One region of the Bradyrhizobium sp. LB8.2 genome, then DNA from elsewhere that is predicted to be linked to it. Evidence: predicted binding sites of a transcription regulator. Region 1 holds the regulator's gene; each other region holds the start of a gene.
What was found. Region 1 encodes LexA, which represses DNA repair genes until DNA is damaged. Its sites were predicted from a motif close to TGTTCNNNNTGTGTTCNG; they were not measured.
Positions count from the first base shown of each region.

Region 1 (5,126 bases):
GGAATCGGCATTTCGGACGCGCAGTTCCTGGAAGGCTGGAACGCGATCTTCACCGGCGAAATGCCTGACATCGCCGAGCTGTTGCCGCGGGCAGCGAAGCAGATGCCGCTCTACGTCTTCTCCAATACCAACCGGCCGCACGTGGACTATTTCTCGAAGGAATATGCCGACGTCCTCCGCCATTTCCGCGAGCTGTATTTGTCGTCCAGCATCGGCCTGCGCAAACCGAATGCGGAGGCCTTCGACCACGTCGTTGCTGCGATCGGCGTGCCCGCCGGGCGTATCGTGTTCTTCGACGATCTTGCCGAGAACATTGAAGGCGCGCGGGCGCGCGGCTTGACGGCGGTGCATGTGACCTCGCCGCGTGACGTCGGGATCGCCCTCAAGGCGCTGGGGATCTGACCGCCGGCCTGGCGCATTGCCAGGCAAGCCGACCTGCCGATCCGGAACAATTTCACCCGGGGACGAAAAACCAAACACTTTGTGCATTTTTAGACAGAGTTCCGGGAACGGAATGCCACCCTCCGGACTCTTGAGTCCGTTGGGACTTCTACGGACGGATGCATCATCGTGTTGGGCAAGACCTACCTCACCAAGCAGGCCTCTCTTCTTCTTGAATTCGCCAGGACAACTTCAGACTCGGACCTTTCCGCCAAGCTCGTGAGCAAGGCCGCCGACCTGAAATCCCAGGCCGATCCGCTTCCCGACAAGGATCAGGGGTCGAAGGCGCCCGACGTAAGTCCCGAGCAGACAGGGACCTGATCGGCGCTGGCCGGGGCGCTCGTCATTCTCGTCCCTGCCATGGTCACTCTCCTGCCGATCTGTCTCGTTCTCCGGATCATGCCGCGACGGGCTTGATCTTGCCTTCCAGAACAATGTGAAGCAGCGGGATGACTGTCCCCGCTCAGCTGTTTTTGCCTCTGCGCCCGCGCTCGGCTAGAAGACTTGCGGAACATTCGCCCGAACGTGCCGAGCAGGAGTTTTCGCCGTGGCCTTGATGCCGGTTTCTGGTGCGCTTGCCGCTGTGCTGGCGGGTGCAGAGCCGCTGCCCGAAGAGATGGTTGCCCTCGACGAAGCCTACCATCGCGTGCTCGCGCGCGACGTCGCGGCCCGGCGTACGCAGCCGCCGCGAGCGATGTCGGCGATGGATGGCTACGCTGTGCGCGCGGCCGATGCCGCGACGATCGATTCGAAGCTCACCGTCATCGGCGAGGTCGCGGCGGGTCGGCCGTTCGCGGGAACGGTCGGCGCCGGCGAGGCCGTGCGGATCTTCACCGGCGGCGTCGTTCCCGACGGCGCCGACGCCGTCGTGATCCAGGAGGACACGGTCGCCGACGGCAAGCGCATCACGATCAAGGAAGCCGCGATCGCCGGACGGCACATCCGGCCCGCCGGTGTCGATTTCCGCGAGGGCGACGTGCTCCTGCGCAAGGGAAGCCGTCTCACCGAGCGCGACCTCGCGCTTGCGGCCGGGATGAATCACCCGCACCTCGCCGTTTGCCGACGTCCGAAGGTCGCGATCCTCGCCACCGGCGACGAGCTGGTGATGCCGGGCACCACGCCCGGTCACGGCCAGATCGTCTATTCCAACGGCTACGCCCTGCACGCGCTCGCTCGCAGCGAGGGCGCCGAGACCATCGACCTCGGTATTGCCGCCGACACGCTGGAGGCCACCACCGTCGGCATTCGACGCGCCCGCGAGAGCGGAGCCGACATCCTGATCACGACCGGCGGCGCATCGGTCGGCGACCACGATCTGGTCCAGCAGGCGCTGAGGGACGAAGGCATAACGATGGCGTTCTGGAAGATCGCGATGCGGCCGGGCAAGCCGATGATGCACGGGCGGCTCGGCGCGATGGAGGTGATCGGCCTGCCGGGCAATCCCGTGTCGTCCTACGTCTGCGCTTTCCTGTTCTTGGTGCCGCTGATTCGCGCTCTCTCGGGCCGTTCAGTGATTCACCATCGCCGCGAGCGCGCCGTGCTCGGCCGCGACGTCGGCGCCAACGACCAGCGGGAGGACTATCTGCGCGCGCATCTGGAGGAGCGCGACGACGGCACGCGCGTTGCCCTTCCCGTCAACCATCAGGACTCTTCGCTGCTTGCGAATCTCGCTGCGGCACAGGTACTTCTCGTGCGCGCACCGTTCGCGCCGAAAGCCGAAGCAGGCACACCTTGCGAGGTGTTGCGGCTCCCCGTGTGAGCGCCCCGACAACGCATGTTCCGCGAACTTCGCTCTGTTCACGGTAAATTAAGCAGTTGCGGAACACATATCGAACATATAGTGTCCGTTCATGATTTGTTTCGAGCGTGTAGCGGCTTATTGCTGAATTCAGCGTCTCGGAATCGAACGACATCAACCTGGAGACTTTGGTCGAGATGTTAACGCGCAAACAATACGAGCTTCTGCGGTTCATCAATGAACGTCTGAAGGAAAGCGGCGTGCCGCCCTCCTTCGACGAGATGAAGGATGCGCTCGACCTGCGCTCGAAGTCGGGCATCCATCGCCTGATCACGGCGCTCGAGGAGCGCGGCTTCATCCGACGCCTGCCCAATCGCGCCCGTGCGATCGAGGTCATCAAATTGCCCGAGCTCCAGGCCGCCGCCGGCAGCCGCCGCGGCTTCACGCCGAGCGTCATTGAGGGCAATCTCGGCAAGGTGCGTGCGAGCTCCAGCCTGCCCGCGGACGATGGTGAACGTCCGGTCGCGGTGCCGGTGATGGGCCGGATCGCGGCCGGCACACCGATCGAGGCGTTGCAGACCCGCAGCCACACTATCAGCGTACCGCCTGACATGCTTGGCTCGGGCGAGCACTACGCGCTCGAAGTGCGCGGCGATTCTATGGTCGAGGCCGGCATCCTCGACGGCGACATGGCGCTGATCCAGCGCAACGAGAGCGCCGATACCGGCGACATCGTGGTGGCGCTGATCGACGACGAGGAAGCAACCCTCAAGCGCTTCCGCCGCCGCGGCGCATCGATCGCGCTCGAGCCCGCCAACGGCGCCTATGAGGTGCGCATCCTGCCGCCGAACCGGGTGAAAATTCAGGGCAAGCTGATCGGGCTGTACCGAAAGTACTGAGCCTGTACGGCAGTCACGCAATTCCAATTGGAGTGGACGGATTGCCCGCTCCGGCTGGATAGTCATCCTGGTTCTGCACAGATTATCCGGCCGCATCTCCGGCGGTCCATCCTCGACACGCCGCGCCGAGCATCCCAGAGGCTTCGCGGCGTTCCGGTTTGAGGAGACGTCATGCGCAAGGGCATCTCCGGCCGCTGACGTGCGCGACCGAAATGCCCAGGAGCAGGCTTTGTTCCTCGCCGATTCGGGAAAGATAATGTGATCGCGGCGTGCGGAAACCAGCCGCAGATTTGCCCATAACCAAGCAGAGGCTTGTGTGTTTCCACTCTGATAGGGGCCTGCGCCTCGATAAGAGACGCCGGTTGCTATCCCAGCATGAGGAGCACCCGATGTGTGACTACAGCCTGCATGCCATCGCGTCGCGCCCCGCCGAAGTCGGCGAGACGGTCGTCACGACAACCTTCCGCGGCACCTCGACGCGTGGTTTTGCGTCCGCAGCCGATCCGACTGTGGCCGTCTGCCTGCTGCCGGGAACGGAGCTCGCCTTCGCCGACAACATCCGCTACGACAATCGCTGGATCTGGACACGCACGATCAATTCCCGTGTCGGCAAGTTCGGCAAGATCGATCCGCACATTCCCGACCGCCATCATGACGCGATCGAATTCCCCGACGGCAAATACGTGCTGGTGACCCAGCTTGTCGAAGGACAGCGCGCGACCGTGCTGCAACTGCCGGTGACGCTGCCGGCCGGCGAGCGCGAGCACAAGCCGCAGATCATGGCCAACAGGCAGCCAACCATCACGCGCCTGCCGATCGGCTGACACGGTCGCCCTCCGGCCACGGGATCGGAGGCCAGGATTGATTTGCAATCGCCGGCCGTGGCCGGCGAGGTGGTGTGGTTTGCGTCCAGCGAATCCGATCGGATGCACCAGCCGACTGCATCTCTCCGCACGATCCGATTAATCGTCGGCTTGCAAATCGATTTCCGCCGGCGTTGCGTCCTTGCTGCGTGGCGGGATCGCTTTCGGCGCAAGACTGCCGTCGAAATCACCTTCGCCTGAGCCGGCCGGCAACCAGGGACGGCTCGTGCCTCTTTCCCTCACCGCCTGAACTGCAAAGCCGTCACCACGCTGCGTCAGCGCCAGCGCGCTCTGGCTCGCGAGCCGCCGTCGATCGACCACCATCGCGGCGCAATCGGGCGGCGCGGGACGTGCCGTCACCACCAGCGCGGCGCGGTTGCAATCGTCCGCCAGCGCGTCGATGCGCAGTGCCAGCGCGACCAGCCGCCCATCGGCGAGCGGCGTCACGCAGCCGGATTCATCGCAAGACACGCCGGCGGCCAGCGAGGCGCTGGCGGCATCGCGCGGATCGGCGTCGGCAGCCAACCACTCCTTGAGCAAAAAGCTATCCTTGCTCGTCTTGATCAGGTGAAGATGTCCGTCCTTGCCCCGCACCGCGACGCTCTGGCCATCCCCGGCAATCAGGATGTCGGGCTGCCGCACCGACAGCCCCCAGAGGATCGCGACCAGCAGCACCAGTGCGCCGGACCAGCGCAGCGGCGTGCGCAACAGGCCCAGCACGATGATCCCCAGGCTCGCCGCGATCAGCGGCGCGATGCCGAAAGCCGGGATGCGGCCGATCGCGCCCGGCAATGCCGCGACCCAGCGCGAGACCACGACCATCCAGTCGATGCCGATCCCCATCAGCCACCAGAACACGCTATCGAGCCCGAAGGGAGCCGCAAGCAGCCCGAGCAGCCCCGCCGGCATCACCAGCGCCGAGACCACCGGCATCGCACCGAGATTGGCGAGCACGCCGAACGGGGTGACGCGGTGGAAGTGGAAAGCGGCATAGGGCGTGGTCGCAAGTCCCGCGATCAGCGAAGCCATGAACAGCATCGCGATCTCGCGCCCGCCCCACATCGCAACGCGCGCGGTCGCCGAATGATCGGGCGATGCGAACAGGTTCGGCATGCCGATCTGCACCAGCGCCACCAGCCCGAGCGTCGCGGCGAACGACATCTGAAAACTCGGATGCACCAGCGC
Region 1 is NZ_JBEPQV010000028.1:13,905-19,030, reverse strand. It holds gene ABIB06_RS28210 (HAD family hydrolase) at 1-402, shown strand, start outside; gene ABIB06_RS28205 (hypothetical protein) at 571-762, shown strand; gene ABIB06_RS28200 (molybdopterin molybdotransferase MoeA) at 989-2,200, shown strand; gene lexA (transcriptional repressor LexA) at 2,377-3,078, shown strand; gene ABIB06_RS28190 (hypothetical protein) at 3,468-3,902, shown strand; gene ABIB06_RS28185 (ComEC/Rec2 family competence protein) at 4,041-5,126, opposite strand, start outside.

Region 2 (5,126 bases), on a different contig from region 1:
CGTGTGCAGCGGGTTCTGGCAGAGCGCCGAAAGATAGGCGACGAAGATCACGGTGCCGATGGCGCTGGTGAAATTCTCAGCTGTGATGGCAAAGGCGAGCGCCCATTGGCTGGTCCCGACCAAGGCCAGCCAGGAGAAGGAGAGGTTCGCGAGCGCCTGCACCACGCCGCCGATCCAAAGGCTGGTCGCAAGCGAATAGCGCCGCGCGACGAAGCCGCCGGCAAAGCCGCCGATCAGCGTCGCCGCGAGGCCGACGCCCTTGACGATCGCCGCATAGTCGTTGCGGGAGAAGCCGAGGTCGATCACGAACGGCGCGGTCATCGTTCCGGAGAAGGCGTCGGTGAACTTGAACAGCACGACGAAGGCGAGCGCGGCGAGCGCGTCCTTCCGCGTCAGGAATTCCGAGAAGGCGCCGATCGCCGCGCGCAGCACGCGTGCGAACGCGGTCTCCGTTTGCGTTGCGGCTTCCGCCCGCACCGACTGCTCGGGCTCGGTCGCGACCAGTGCGGTGATCGTCCCGATCAGCACCATTCCCGCCATCACCACATAGCCCCACATCCAGGCCGATGTGCGGGTGATGCCGGTGCTCTCGAAACCCGAAACGATGAACAGCGCACCGGCGGTCGAGACCAGCATGCCGATGCGATAGGCCGCGACATAGGACGCCATGCCGGCGGCTTGCTCGCCCTCCGGCAGGCTCTCGACGCGGAAGGCGTCGACCACGATGTCCTGCGTCGACGAGGTCGTCGCCACCAGCAAAGCGCCGAGCGCGACGAAGAACGGCGAGCGCGCGGGGTCGGTCAGCGCCAGCAGCAGGATCGCGACGATCAGCAGCGATTGCGAGAACAGCAGCCAGCCGCGCCGCCGCCCGAACGCGCGCGTGAACAGCGGCACGTGCAGCGCGTCCACCAGCGGCGCCCACAGGAATTTCAGCGTGTAGGGCGTGCCGACCAGCGCAAACAACCCGATGGTTTTGAGATCGACGCCAGATTCCCGCATCCACACCAGCAGCGTCGAGCCCGACAGCGCCAGCGGCAGCCCGGACGAGAAGCCGAGGAACAGCACGATCAGCACCCGCGGTTGCAGGTAAACGGCAAGGCTGTCACGCCAGGAGGAGGGCGCGTCAGCGGTGGCGGAAGAGGTCGCGTCGGGTGCGGTCATAGGGTGGTGTTAGCAGATTCTGGCGGCCACAAGCGAGGTGTCGTCGCCCGGCTTGACCGGGCGATCCAGTATTCCAGAGGCAGGGGTTATGGGGGACCTGCTATCTCCGGATAAAGATCATTCCAGTCCGGATTGTCTTTCTCGATCAGCGCGATCTTCCATGCTCGCTTCCATTTCTTGAGTCGCTTCTCGCGCCTGATCGCGTTCTCGGGATCATCGAACTGCTCGAAGTAGACGAGCCTGACGACGTCGTACTGCTCTGTGAAGCTCTCAATCAGCTTTGATTTGTGTTCCGCTACCCGGCGGATGAGATCATTGGTCACGCCGATATAGAGGGTGCCGCCGATCTTGCTAGCGAGTATGTAGACGTAGTAGCTGCGCGTTCCCATTTGGCGTCTCTGGAATACTGGGTCGCCCGGTCAAGCCGGACGACGACAGCCGAGATTGTGGCGGCAGTCTCGAACAGGTCACTCCCCCGCCTGGAGCTTCCTTGGGAACAGCTCCGGCGCGCCGGTCGCCACCAGATGCGGGCCTTCGGGTGCGTCGGTCTTGCTGAAATCGAGCTCCTCGATTCGGCCAGCGCGCTTCTCGATCTTGTCGGCGGAGATCAGCACCTGCCGCACGTCCTCGTTCGCGTCGGCAAAGTGCTTCTGCAATTTCACCACGCGATCCCTGAGGCGGCCGAGGTCGTCGCCGAGCTTGATCACTTCGGTGCGGATCTGATCGGCGGCATCGCGCATGCGCGCGTCCTTCATGATCTGCTGCATCACCTGGATCGCCAGCATCAGCAGCGATGGTGACACCAGCACGACGCGGGCGCGATAGGCCTTCTGGATCACGTCGTCGAAGCCGTCATGGATCTCGGCGTAGACCGATTCCGACGGCACGAACATCAACGCCATTTCCTGGGTCTCGCCGGCGACGAGGTATTTCTCGGCGATGTCGCTGACATGCTTCATCACGTCGCTGCGCAGCCGCTGCGTGGCGACGCGCCGTTCCTCGTCGGTGCGGGCATCGTGCAGCGCAGTCATCGCTTCCAGCGGGAATTTCGCGTCGATGCAGAGCGGACGCTGGTCGGGCAGGAACACGACGCAGTCGGGCCGCTTGCCGGTCGAGAGCGTGAACTGGAACTCGTAGGCCCCCTTCGGCAGACCGTCCTGGACGATCGCCTCCATCCGCGCCTGACCGAAGGCGCCGCGCGACTGCTTGTTGGCGAGCACGTCGCGCAAGGATGTCACCTGCGTGGTGAGGTCGGTGAGGTTCTTGTGCGCGCTGTCGATGATGCCGAGCCGCTCGTGCAGGGCGCGCAGGCTATCCATGGTGTTGCGCGTGGTGTTTTCCATCGATTGGCCGACGCGGTGGGTCACCGAATCCAGCCGTTCGTTGACCGCGCGCGCCATGTCGGCCTGGCGGCCGGCGAGCGTCTGGGTCATGGCATCGACCCGGCCCGAAGCCTCGCCCTGGGCGTGCAGCACTTGGCTCAGGCGCTCCTCGAGCTCGTCGGCGCGGATGGCGTTGGCCATCGCAAGTTCCGCGCCGCGCCGTCCAGAGCGCGCGATCACGACGGCGATCACCACCATCAGGATGAGGATGAGCGCGCCGAAGCCGATCAGCGCGTCCACGGTGCGCACCGGCCAATCGCCGAGCATGAAAATGATCTCGTTCATGCCCCTGCTTCTAGCCGATTCGCTGCGCGGCACGAACGAATAGCGAACATTTATGGTAAATGCCCCGTTAATTTTTACGGTTAACGGAACCTGAAGTTTTATGGTTAGCGGAGGGTTAACGGGGTTCCGGGCCGGATTGACCGCATCGGGCGCGCGGCTTAAATCGCGGCCATGGCCCTCAGAGAAATCATCATCCTGCCCGACAAGCAGCTGCGTCTGGTCTCCAAGCCGATCGAGAAGGTCACGCCGGAGATCCGCAAGCTTGCCGACGACATGTTCGAGACCATGTACGACGCGCCCGGCATCGGGCTTGCGGCGATCCAGATCGCGCAGCCGTTGCGGCTGATTACCATGGACCTTGCCAAGCCCGACCAGGACGGCGAGACCAAGCCCGAGCCGCGCGTCTTCATCAATCCGGAAATCATCGCCTCCTCGGAGGAGCTGTCGGTCTACGAGGAAGGCTGCCTGTCGATCCCCGAATATTACGAGGAGGTCGAACGTCCCGCGAAAGTGCGGGTGCGCTTCACCGATCTCGACGGCAAGGTGCACGAGGAGGACGCCGCAGGCATCTACGCCACCTGCATCCAGCACGAGATCGACCATCTCAACGGCGTGCTGTTCGTCGATTACCTGTCAAAACTCAAGCGCGACCGCGTGATCAAGAAGTTCGAGAAGGCCGCCAAGCGCGCGGAGTGAGTTGGTTCTCTCTCGCCGTCATGGCCGGGCTTGACCCGGCCATCCACGCCTTGCTTGCTTTGTCGCCAAGACCGTGGATGCCCGGGACAAGCCCGGGCATGACGGAGAAACAGACCTTACCGAGCGCCGCCACATGCCCCTCCGCCTGATCTTCATGGGCACGCCCGATTTCTCCGTGCCGACGCTGCTCGAGCTCGTCGCGCATGGCCACGACATCGCGGCCGTGTATACGCGCGCGCCGAAGCCCGGCGGCCGGCGCGGCCTGCAATTGCAGCCGACCCCGGTGGACGAGGCCGCACGAAAACTCGGCGTTCCCGTGCTGACGCCGAAGACGTTGAAAACCGAGGGGGCGCTGGCAGAATTTCGTGCCTTCGACGCCGATGCGGCCGTCGTCGTCGCCTATGGCATGATCCTGCCGCAGGCGATCCTCGATGCGCCAAAGCTCGGCTGCTACAATCTGCATGCTTCGCTGTTGCCACGCTGGCGCGGTGCTGCTCCCATCAACCGCGCGATCATGGCCGGCGATGCCGAGAGCGGCGTGATGGTCATGAAGATGGATGTCGGCCTTGATACCGGCGACGTCGCCATGGCCGAGCGCCTTGTAATCACTGACACCATGACTGCGGTCGATCTGCACGACCGCCTGTCCCGGCTCGGCGCCGATCTGATGGTGCGCGCCATGGCCGCGCTTGCCCGCGGCGGGCTTCAGCTCGAGCAGCAGAGCGAGGACGGCGTCACCTATGCGGCCAAGATCGACAAGGCCGAAGCGCGGATCGACTGGACCAGGCCGGCGCGCGAGGTGCTGCGCCACATCCACGGCTTGTCGCCGTTCCCCGGCGCCTGGGCCGAGCTCACCGGGGTGAGCGAGAACGCGCGCGTAAAAATCCTGCGCTGTGAATTGGCGAAGGGTTCGGGTAGGCCGGGCGAGGTGCTCGACGATCACCTCACCATTGCCTGCGGCGATGGCGCAATCCGCCTTATCGAGCTCCAGCGCGAAGGCAAGGCGCGCATGCAGGCCGCGGACTTCCTGCGCGGCGTGCCGCTGAAGCCGCCGATGCGGCTGGCCTGATGCCACGCTACAAGCTCACCATCGAATATGACGGCGCGCCGTTCTTCGGTTGGCAGGTGCAGGAGACGCTGCCGTCGGTGCAGGGTGCGCTGGAGGCTGCTGTCAAGGCGATGACCGGCGCGGATGCGCGCGTGCACGGCGCCGGACGCACCGATGCCGGCGTGCATGCGCGAGGCCAGGTCGCGCATGTCGATATCGACAAGCAGTTTCCGCAGGGCCGTTTTCGCGACGGCTTGAATGCGCATCTGCGCCCGCATCCGGTCGCGGTGCTCGAGGCGGAGATCGTGCCTGATACTTTCGAGGCGCGCTTCTCGGCCGTGAAGCGTCACTACCGCTACCGCATCGTCAACACCCGCGCCAATCTCGCGCTCGATGCCGGCCACGCCTGGCGCGTGCCGCGCCGGCTCGATGCCGACGCAATGCACGCGGCGGCGCAGCGCCTGCTCGGCAAGCACGATTTCACGACGTTTCGCGACACCGAGTGCCAGGCCAAATCGCCGGAGAAGACGCTCGACCAGCTTGACGTAGAGCGC
Region 2 is NZ_JBEPQV010000021.1:30,008-35,133, forward strand. It holds gene ABIB06_RS23810 (AmpG family muropeptide MFS transporter) at 1-1,161, opposite strand, end outside; gene ABIB06_RS23815 (GIY-YIG nuclease family protein) at 1,248-1,550, opposite strand; gene ABIB06_RS23820 (DNA recombination protein RmuC) at 1,629-2,828, opposite strand; gene def (peptide deformylase) at 3,000-3,524, shown strand; gene fmt (methionyl-tRNA formyltransferase) at 3,658-4,593, shown strand; gene truA (tRNA pseudouridine(38-40) synthase TruA) at 4,593-5,126, shown strand, end outside.
Region 2: ABIB06_RS23820 (DNA recombination protein RmuC) is a predicted target of LexA. The motif match lies at 2,860-2,877, and genes of this name have one in related genera.

Region 3 (5,126 bases), on a different contig from region 1:
TCGACCACGCTGAGTCGGTGCAGGTGACGATGGATGACGGCCAGACCTATACCGCGAAGGTGGTCGGCACCGATCCGAAGACCGATCTCGCGCTGATCAAGGTCGAGGGCAAGAAGGATTTTCCGTTCGTCAAATTCTCCGACCAGAAGCCGCGCATCGGCGACTGGGTGGTCGCGGTCGGCAATCCCTTCGGCCTCGGCGGCACCGTGACCGCCGGCATCGTCTCGGCCAGCGGCCGCGACATCGGCAACGGTCCCTATGACGATTTCATCCAGATCGATGCACCGATCAACAAGGGCAATTCCGGCGGTCCGGCGTTCGACATGAACGGCAACGTGATTGGCGTGAACACCGCGATCTTCTCGCCCTCCGGCGGCTCGGTCGGCATCGGCTTCGACATTCCGGCTTCGACCGCAAAGCTCGTCGTCGCACAGTTGAAGGACAAGGGTGCGGTGACACGCGGCTGGCTCGGCGTGCAGGTGCAGCCGGTGACATCGGATATCGCCGACAGCCTCGGCCTCAAGGAGGCGCGCGGCGCGATCGTGGACAATCCGCAGGACGCTAGCCCGGCAGCGAAGGCGGGCATCGAGGCGGGCGACGTCATCACCGCCGTCAACGGCACCGCGATCAAGGACTCCCGCGATCTCGCCCGCACTATCGCTACGCTTGCACCGGGCACGTCCGTGAAGCTCGATGTCGTCCACAAGGGCGACAGCAAGACGGTGACGCTGGCGCTCGGCGAATTGCCGAACGAGCGGCAGGCTAAGGCCGACGAGGGCAAGGCGCAGCCGGATGCCGGCACGCCGCGTCTCGGGCTCAGCCTGGCTCCGGCCGGCGACGTCCAGGGGGCCGGCCAGAAGGGCGTCGTCGTCACTGAAGTCGATCCGCAAGGGCCGGCCGCGCAGCGCGGCATTCAGACCGGCGACGTCATCCTCAACGTCGGCGGCAAGGCCGTCGCCAATATCGGTGATGTCCGTTCGGAGCTGGCGCAGGCGAAATCGTCCGGCAAGCGCAGCGTGCTGCTGCAGATCAGAAACGCGCAGGCGACCCGATTCGTCGCGGTGCCGCTCGCATAAGTCGAACGTCGATCCGCGCAAATCCAAAAAGGCGGCCCACGGGCCGCCTTTCCTGTTTGCCTTCAGGATTCCGGATGGCCGCCGATAACATTCTCGTTAACGGCAGAGAGGATGACCCGGTTCGTCCGAAAAAGCCGTGTTCGCTCATCACAATTGCGGATCTCGTATGGAGTCGGCGGCAATGAAGCCGCCGGGACGATTGCAAGCGTGGAACTTCGAACTTGCCGCCGCTGAGCTAGCTGGCCGGCAGTTCGCATTTGATCGGTGCCGACATGGATCGATTGAAGCTCTCGCTGAGGACTGCGCTGCTCGTGGCGCCATTCGTGCTGTGGGGTGGAAACGCTCTCGGGCGCGACGACGGCCGCTACGCGGACTCACCCCTCAAGCCGTGGTTCGACGGCCTGCGCAGCCATCTCGGTCCGTGCTGCTCGGATGCGGATGGGTTTGCCGTCGCCGATCCCGACTGGGACTCGCACAACGGGCATTATCGGGTGCGGCTCGACGGGGAGTGGGTGGAGGTCCCGGACGAAGCCGTGATCACCGAGCCGAACCGGGCCGGCCGAACCATGGTGTGGCCGGTGAAGACCGCGTTTGGCGTTTCGATCCGCTGCTTCATGCCGGGCAGCATGACCTGACAGAGTTCAGCGCGACTATCTGGAGGATTTGCGCTTCGATGTTTTCTTCGACGTTTTCTTCGAAGTTTTCCTGGACGTTTTCTTCGAAATCTTCTTCGTCTTCTTGGAGGTCTTCTTCTTGGAGGTCTTTTTCGCGGCCTTCTTCGGGACCTTCTTGCCCTTCTTGCGTGCCTTCGACAGGCCGATCGCGATTGCCTGCTTGCGGCTCTTCACGCGTCCGCCTCGACCGCCAGGTCCGCTCTTCGCGCTGCCCTTCTTGTAGCGTTTCATCTCGCTTTCGACATCGCTGCCGGAGCTGCGCGAGTAGCGGCGCTTCTTTGCCTTGCGTGCCATGCATGTTCTCCCTTGGCCGGGGAGAACCATCCGCGACAGGCATGGTTCCGAAAGCGGGCACGCAGCGACCTGGATTGAGTGGGTAGCCTAGAACGAATTCGCCAGCTCGATCTCCGCTTCCAGCACCTGGATGCGCCGTGCTGCCTCACTGGAGGACAGGTCCCGCGCATATTGCGCGGGTTGATAGGCCTCTTCGCTGAGCCGTTTCAGCCTGAGGCCCTGTGTCCGGGTCATCTGCTCTGTGAGGAAAGCCCTGGCATCGTATTTACCCTGAACCTGCATGTCGCTTCTCCGGACCTGAAATCGTGACTTGACTATATGTTCTTATTTTGTTCTAACAAGTCATGGACAACAGAATTAATGAAATTCGACGTAAAATCAGTGCGTTGAGGCTGGAAATGGCCGATGTCGAGGCGTCCGTGCGCGAGCTCGTCGACCGCGATCGCGACTGCACGGAGAAGGCCCTGGCCGCAAATGGATCTGCGCTGGAAAATCAATCTTCTGATCGGCGAATGGAAGGCTGCAGGTGGCGGCGATGTCCTGCCGGATGTCCGCGACAGGATGCGCCTTCGTTCCGCGAAGAAAGCCGGCAATCCCGTGCGTGCTATCGCGCGCCATTGAGAGCTTTGGGAGTGTGCCGTGGAAGAAGACCCGGCGACGTACCGGATCTTGAGACTGCGCGCCGAGATTCTCGAACTGGGCTCGGCCATCCGGCAGCTGCAACGCGAGGGGCTCGACGACGCCGCGGCCCAGCTCCTGATCGTGCGCAAGAGCGGACAGCTCGCTCATCTCGTGAAATCAGATCGTGCGGGCTGTCATCCCGACCTCACCGGCGGCCGTCGTTGAAGCGTATGCGCGCAGGGCGACATGCGGGCTTGTCGATGCCGGAGGTTGGCGAAGCGGCCTGAGAAAGGGTTCAGCCGAACCCGCAAAGCAAAAAGGCCCCGCGATGGCGGGGCCTCCTTGAATGTCGGCGAGCAGCTACTTGGTGTTGCTCATGCCGCCCTTGTTGTGCGTCATGGTGCCGCCCTGGTCGGAGCCGGGGCCGGAGCCGCCCTGACCGGAGGGATCGGCGCCCTTGGAGGATTTGGTGTTGGCGCCCGTGGTCTGCGACGACGACATGGAGGATCCATGTTTCGCCTTGTGCGACTTTGCCTGCACGGCGAACGGCGCGGCGGCGAGGCCGGTTGCCAACATCACGGCGAGAGCGAGCTTGGTTGTCTTCATGGGGGAACTCCCTGAGTTGAATTGACGCAGGCAGCCAACCGCGCTCGGTCACAGGAGTTCCGAACACAGGAGCTCCGCTGCATCACGCACCTTTCAAGATTCCTTGTCCTCTGCGAGGATGAAGACGACGCCGGTGAGTGTCGCGCCGATCGCGAATGTCGTCGCCAATGTGAGGGCGAAAGCGACAGCGGCCTGGCTTCCGCCGTGGCTGAGCAGGTTGGCGACGGCTGGATTGGTCAGAACGAGCACGAGGCTGAAAGCGAGGCCGAGGGCTGCGCCCATCATCGCATGCGTCATCAGCTTGACGAGGCCGCTGGGAGAGATCAGGTCCGACGACTTTTTCGTGCGCATGGAACTCTATCCCGATCTCGCATGCAACGCCTGCGACGCTCGCCGGTTCCATCCGGATGAACGAATTGTCATTGCCCGCTTCATCCGACGTTCATGCCGGCTTTGCGAGGATGAACACGTCACAGCACGGGAACATTCGATATGGGTAAGGTGGTCTTTCTTTACCGTTCGCTGGCCTATCGCAACGCCGCCGCGGACATCCTGGGCAAAGCGCGCAAGCTGCCCCGCGGCGCGGAGCGAAGTGCTGCTCGCCGCTATGCAAAAGCGCTGCGCGAGCTCGCCCGAACGGAAGCCTGGCTCGAAGGACGCGTCGCGCGCGAACCGCGTCCGGCGCAGGGCATGACGAATGCGTCCTCCGGCTAGCCGGATGCGCGCTGCAATTCGGCGGAGCTGGCGTCTTCGAATTTGCCTGGTGTCGTTGTCGCGGCAGTCTTGCGAATCAACGGCACCTCCAGGCGGCACAGCAGGCCCTCGGCGCGCCAATCGAAATGCGCTTGTCCACCGAGCTGGGACTCGACGCTCGCAAGCAGGCTCCGCGTGCCGAAGCCGCGGGACTTCGGGGGCCTGACAAGCGGGCCGCCGGTCTCCTCCCAGGTCAGCGTGAGCAACTCGTCCTCGGCCTGCCAGCCGATCGCGAGCCGTCCCGACCGCGTCGAGAGCGCGCCATACTTTGCCGAGTTGGTGAAAAGCTCATGCAGCGCCAGTGCCAGCGTCTGGGCGGTCGCCGGCAGCAACTGAACTTCGGGGCCTGCCAATTTGATCTGGCCGCCGAGGGAATAGGGCGCAAGCTCCTCGTCGATCAGCTTCGAGAGTTCGGCGCCCTGCCAACTCGACAGCGACAGTATCGTATGCACGCGCGCCAGTGCATTGATGCGCCCCTCGACGGCGTTGACATAGGCCTTGACCTCGTCCGCGCGGGTGAGGCGCACGATCGATTGCGCCAGTGCCAGCGCGTTCTTGGCGCGATGATCGACTTCCCGCGCCAGGAGATTCTGCCGCTCCTCGGCGCGCTTGCGTTCAGTGATGTCCACCGTCACGCCGCTGACGCGCAGAACCCGACCGCTATCGTCGGCCGTGGCGGCGGCCGTGCCGACACACCAGCGCACATCGCCGTCAGGCCGCACGATGCGGAACTCCGTTTCATAGGCGCGCGTGCCCTTGTTGAACTCGCCGATCGCCTTGCGCAACTGATCGACCTCATCGGGATGCAACAGCGCCTGAACGTTGGCCGGGTTCACCTCGAAGCTCTCCGGGCCAACGCCAAAGATGCGGTACTGCCCCTCGTCCCAGATCCAGTCGCCGGTAATCCAGTCCCAGTCCCAGGAGCCCATCTTGCCGGCGGCGATCGCCATGCTACGCCGCTCTTCGCTCTCGCGCAGCTTTGCGGTGGAATTCTCAAGCTCGGCGGTACGTGCACGCACGCGGTCCTCGAGATCCTGATTCAGCCGTTCGAGCTCGCGCGTCTTGCGGTAGAGTTCGGCAAACACCTTGACCTTGGCGCGCA
Region 3 is NZ_JBEPQV010000016.1:55,544-60,669, forward strand. It holds gene ABIB06_RS20140 (Do family serine endopeptidase) at 1-1,076, shown strand, start outside; gene ABIB06_RS20145 (hypothetical protein) at 1,349-1,711, shown strand; gene ABIB06_RS20150 (DUF6496 domain-containing protein) at 1,727-2,044, opposite strand; gene ABIB06_RS20155 (DUF3072 domain-containing protein) at 2,132-2,326, opposite strand; partial or broken gene ABIB06_RS20160 (hypothetical protein) at 2,443-2,665, shown strand; gene ABIB06_RS20165 (hypothetical protein) at 2,684-2,890, shown strand; gene ABIB06_RS20170 (hypothetical protein) at 3,026-3,271, opposite strand; gene ABIB06_RS20175 (hypothetical protein) at 3,365-3,622, opposite strand; gene ABIB06_RS20180 (hypothetical protein) at 3,764-3,985, shown strand; gene ABIB06_RS20185 (HWE histidine kinase domain-containing protein) at 3,982-5,126, opposite strand, start outside.
Region 3: ABIB06_RS20155 (DUF3072 domain-containing protein) is a predicted target of LexA. The motif match lies at 2,364-2,381, and genes of this name have one in related genera.

Region 4 (5,126 bases), 99 kb from region 1:
CAATCCCGACGGCCCGCGCCGCCTCGATGTCACGCACCTCGTCGCCGATCGAGATGACCTTGTCCGGCTCCACGCCGGCGCGGCGGATGACCCGGCGGAATTTCGCGGCCTTGCCGAACAGCGACGCCGCGCAATCGAAATGCGCGAACAGCGCGGCGGAATCGCCAAGCTTCTCGCGCGCATTGGCCTCGCTGTCCGACGTCACCAGCGCCAGCTGCACACCGTTTTCGGCGAGCGTTCGCAGCATCGCCTCGACGCCCGCAAACAGAAAGATCTCCGCGGCCGCCTCCGCCTTCAGCCGCCGCGCATGCCGCGCGATCGCCGGCAGCTTCCACAGTGGTACCTCGAGCCGAGCCAGAATCTCGCGGCTCGAAGCATGCCGCAGAGCCTCGATATCCTCATCCGCGACACGGCGAAATTTGAAGCGATCGGCGACATCGTTGATGACGCGCAGGAACCACGGAAAGCTGTCGGCCAGCGTGCCGTCGAGATCGAAGATGGCGAGGGAGTAGGGCAGCTGCAATAGGTTAATCAGCCCCTTTTTGTTCCCGCGCCCTGCGAGCTTCCATTTCGTTGGTTTCGACGGCTAGATCTTTTTGAAATCTGCGAAGCGAGACCTGTCGTGAATCGCGCTCGATTTGGAATTCAACCATTCCAGATCCATTGTACCAGTAGATGAAGTCGACCGAATTCATGTCCCGATCTTGTTCGTAAAAGTCGCGAAAGCCGTCGACCACGAGATCTCGCATGTCATCGTCAGGGAATTTGAACCACTCGCCTTTATGCCAACAATTCGCGAGGCCCTCGTGGATCATGCGTTCTAAATGGCTCATATTCCAGAAGGGCTTCATCGCGATCACGTCAATATCTGGGCTCCAAGTCAGAGCGTCTCTGACACGGCGTTTTGGATCTCTGGTCTTACCGACCTTGTAAAGGTCGCCGGCCCGCATCAGGTACAGCCACCCTGGATCAAGCTTCGGTACACCGAAGATCTTCAAGTTGGGACGAAATTCGCTCCAATCATCGGTCATGGAAGCTCTCTACTCTGCCGCCTCGCTCGACGCGCGTCTCCGCTTCGGCTTCCGTGCCTTCGCCAACACCGGCGCCAAAAACTTCCCCGTGTAGCTCCTTGGCGCCTTGGCGATATCCTCCGGCGGGCCCCAGGCGACGATTTCTCCGCCGCCGTCGCCGCCTTCGGGGCCTAAGTCGATGACCCAGTCCGCGGTCTTGATCACTTCGAGATTGTGCTCGATGACGACGACCGTGTTGCCCTGCGCGACCAGCTCGTGCAGCACCTCCAGCAGCTTCTTGACGTCGTGGAAGTGCAGGCCGGTGGTCGGCTCGTCCAGGATGTAGAGCGTGCGGCCGGTGGCGCGCTTTGACAGCTCCTTTGCGAGCTTGACGCGCTGGGCTTCCCCGCCGGAGAGCGTTGTGGCCTGCTGGCCGACGTGGATGTAGTCAAGGCCGACGCGATGCAGGGTCTGGAACGTCTCGCGCACGCGCGGGACCGCCTTGAAGAACTCGGCCGCTTCCTCGACGGTCATGTCGAGCACGTCGGCGATGCTCTTGCCCTTGAACAGGACTTCGAGCGTCTCGCGGTTGTAGCGCTTGCCCTTGCAGACGTCGCAGGTGACGTAGACGTCGGGCAAAAAGTGCATCTCGATCTTGATGACGCCGTCGCCCTGGCAGGCCTCGCAGCGGCCGCCCTTGACGTTGAAGGAGAAGCGGCCGGGCTCGTAGCCGCGCGCTTTCGACTCGGGCAGGCCGGCGAACCATTCGCGGATCGGCGTGAAGGCACCGGTATAGGTCGCGGGGTTCGAGCGGGGCGTGCGGCCGATCGGCGACTGGTCGATGTCGATGATCTTGTCGATGTGCTCGAGGCCCTCGATGCGGTCGTGCGGCGCGGCGCCCTCGCTGGCATTGTTCAGCTTGCGGGCGATCGCCTTGTAGAGCGTGTCGATGAGCAGCGTCGACTTGCCGCCGCCGGAAACGCCGGTGACGCAGGTGAACAGGCCGAGCGGAATTTCGGCGGTGACGTTCTTGAGATTGTTGCCGCGCGCGTTCACCACCTTGATGGTGCGGCGATGGTTCGGCGGGCGCCGCTCCGGCACCTCGACCTCGAGCTCGCCGGTGAGATATTTGCCGGTGAGCGATTTCGGGTTGCGCATGATCTCGGCGGGCGTGCCTTCGGCGATGATGTTGCCGCCATGCATGCCGGCGCCGGGGCCGATGTCGAGCACGTAATCGGCCAGCAGGATCGCGTCCTCGTCATGCTCGACCACGATCACGGTATTGCCGAGGTCGCGAAGCCGCTTCAGCGTGTCGAGCAGGCGCGCGTTGTCGCGCTGGTGCAGGCCGATCGAGGGCTCGTCCAGCACGTAGAGCACGCCGGTCAGTCCCGAGCCGATCTGCGAGGCCAGGCGGATGCGCTGGCTCTCGCCGCCGGACAGCGTACCGGAGGAGCGGGACAGCGTGAGATAGTTCAGGCCGACGTCGAGCAGGAAGGTCAGGCGCTCGCGAATCTCTTTCAGGATGCGGCCGGCGATCTCGTTCTGCTGCGCGTTCAACGCCTCCGGCACGGTCTCGAACCACGCGCCGGCGCCCTTGACCGACATCTCCGAGATGTCACCGATGTGCTTGCCGCCGATCTTGACGCAGAGCGCCTCGGGCTTGAGCCGAAAGCCGTTGCAGCCTCCGCAGGGCACATCGTGGAAATATTTCGACAGCTCCTCGCGCGCCCACTCGCTCTCGGTCTCGCGATAGCGGCGGTTGATGTTGGTGATGACGCCCTCGAACGGTTTCTTGGTGTCGTAGGAGCGGACGCCGTCTTCATACGAGAACTTGATCTCGTCCTCGCCGGAGCCGTGGAGGATCGCGTTCTGCGTCTTCTTCGGCAGATCCTTCCATTTGGTGGTCAGCGTGAACTTGTAGTGCTTGCCGAGCGCAGTCAGCGTCTGAATGTAATAGGGCGACGAGGACTTGGCCCAGGGCGCGATCGCGCCCTTGCCAATGGGGAGCTCCTTGTCGGGGATGACGAGGTCTTCATCGACATGCTGCTCGACGCCAAGGCCGCCACAGGCGGGGCAGGCGCCATAGGGATTGTTGAAGGAGAAAAGCCTGGGCTCGATCTCGGGGATGGTGAAGCCGGAGACCGGGCAGGCGAACTTTTCCGAGAACAGCATGCGCTCGGGTCCGCTCTTGTCGTGGATCTTCGCGGTCTTCTTTTTCTCTTTCTCTTTCTCTTCCGCGGGCGCGGTCGCCGGCGCGTCGGCGAACTCGATGACGGCGAGGCCCTCGGCGAGTTTCAGCGCGGTCTCAAAGCTTTCGGCGAGGCGCTGGCCGATGTCGGCGCGCACCACGATGCGGTCGACGACGACGTCGATGTCATGCGGGAATTTCTTGTCGAGGGTCGGCGCCTCGCTGAGCTCATGGAAGGTGCCGTCGATCTTGACGCGCTGAAAGCCCTTCTTGAGCCATTCGGCGAGCTCCTTCCGGTACTCACCCTTGCGGCCGCGCACGACCGGCGCGAGCAGATAGAGGCGCGTGCCCTCGGGCAGCACCAAGACGCGATCGACCATCTGCGAGACGGTCTGGCTCTCGATCGGAAGGCCTGTGGCCGGCGAATAGGGCACGCCGACGCGCGCCCATAACAGGCGCATGTAGTCGTAGATTTCGGTGACGGTGCCGACGGTGGAGCGCGGGTTCTTCGACGTCGTCTTCTGCTCGATCGAGATCGCCGGCGACAATCCGTCGATCTGGTCGACGTCGGGCTTCTGCATCATCTCCAGGAACTGGCGCGCATAGGCCGACAGCGATTCGACGTAGCGACGCTGGCCCTCGGCATAGATGGTGTCGAAGGCGAGCGAGGATTTGCCGGAGCCTGACAGCCCCGTGAACACCACCAGCTTGTCGCGGGGAATCTCGACGTCGACGTTCTTGAGGTTGTGCTCGCGCGCGCCACGGATCGTAATTGCGCGCAGGTTTGATCCCACGTTCGGCTGTTGGCGCTTCGCCTTGATCACTTCATCCATCCTGGTGGTCCTCAAGAATCCCAAAGGCGCGCGATCGCGCCAACGCTGGAAGGCGCGCTTCGCCCGGAACCGGGATCGGCGCCGATGGGTATGTCAGCGAACGTAGGAAGAACGAGGAGGGATTTCCAGTGGCTCTTGCGAATCGTCAACGGATTGTTGGCGCGCTGGCGGCATCTGGCAGCAGGAGGGCCAGCGGAACTACGCTGCAGGAGACCGCGCAAACAAAAAGGCCGGCGCAAGGCCGGCCTTTCGTAACGATGTGACGTCGGTCGTGCAGATCAGTACTTCGCGACGATCGGACCGCCGAAGCGATAGTTCAAGCGAACCGTGGCCATATCCACGTCCTGCTTGATGCTGTCGCTGCGGGTGTTCACACCGAGGAAGGTGAAGCTGTCGGTGTGCTTGCCCATGAACAGATGGTTATATTCGACGGCGACCGACCAGTTCGGAGCGAAGCCGAACTCGATGCCGGTGCCGACCGTGCCACCCCAACGGGTTTCGTTGGCGGTATCGAGGGTGACGCCACCCAGAGTGCCGCTGAACTTGTTGTGGGTGACGGCCGCGCCGCCCTTCACGTACCAGAGCACGTTGTTCCAGGCATAACCAACCTGACCGGTGAAGAGGCCGATGGCGTCGATCTTGGTGTTGTTCACCAGCGGGAAGAACGCGGCGGGCGAGCTGGTGTTCGAGCCCTTCAGGTCAGCCCAATCGCCCTGGGCTTCGAGGCCGAACACCCAATTGCTGGACTGCCAGCGATAGCCGATCTGGCCGCCGACGATGGCGCCGGTTGCATTGTGGCAGCCTTCAGCCGTGACGGGGACTGGTGCGCCAAGCACCGAGGTCGTATCCCAGCAATTGTGGCTCGAGCCGCCACCGGCGTTGGCGCCGATGTAGAAGCCGGTCCAGTTGTAGACCGAAGCCATAGCCACCGGAGCCTTGGTGTAGGGGCGCGCCGCGAGATCAGCGGCCGAAGCCGGGGCAGCGAGAGCGAACAAACAGGCCGAAGCCAACAAAATCTTTTTCATTTTCAACTAGGGTCTGTTGGGATTCATCTGGAGTTTATCGCGGCCGCGGCCAGATAGATCATTGAAGTGA
Region 4 is NZ_JBEPQV010000028.1:112,820-117,945, forward strand. It holds gene ABIB06_RS28660 (HAD-IA family hydrolase) at 1-517, opposite strand, end outside; gene ABIB06_RS28665 (GIY-YIG nuclease family protein) at 528-1,031, opposite strand; gene uvrA (excinuclease ABC subunit UvrA) at 1,041-4,031, opposite strand; gene ABIB06_RS28675 (outer membrane protein) at 4,310-5,056, opposite strand.
Region 4: uvrA (excinuclease ABC subunit UvrA) is a predicted target of LexA. The motif match lies at 4,128-4,145, and genes of this name have one in related genera.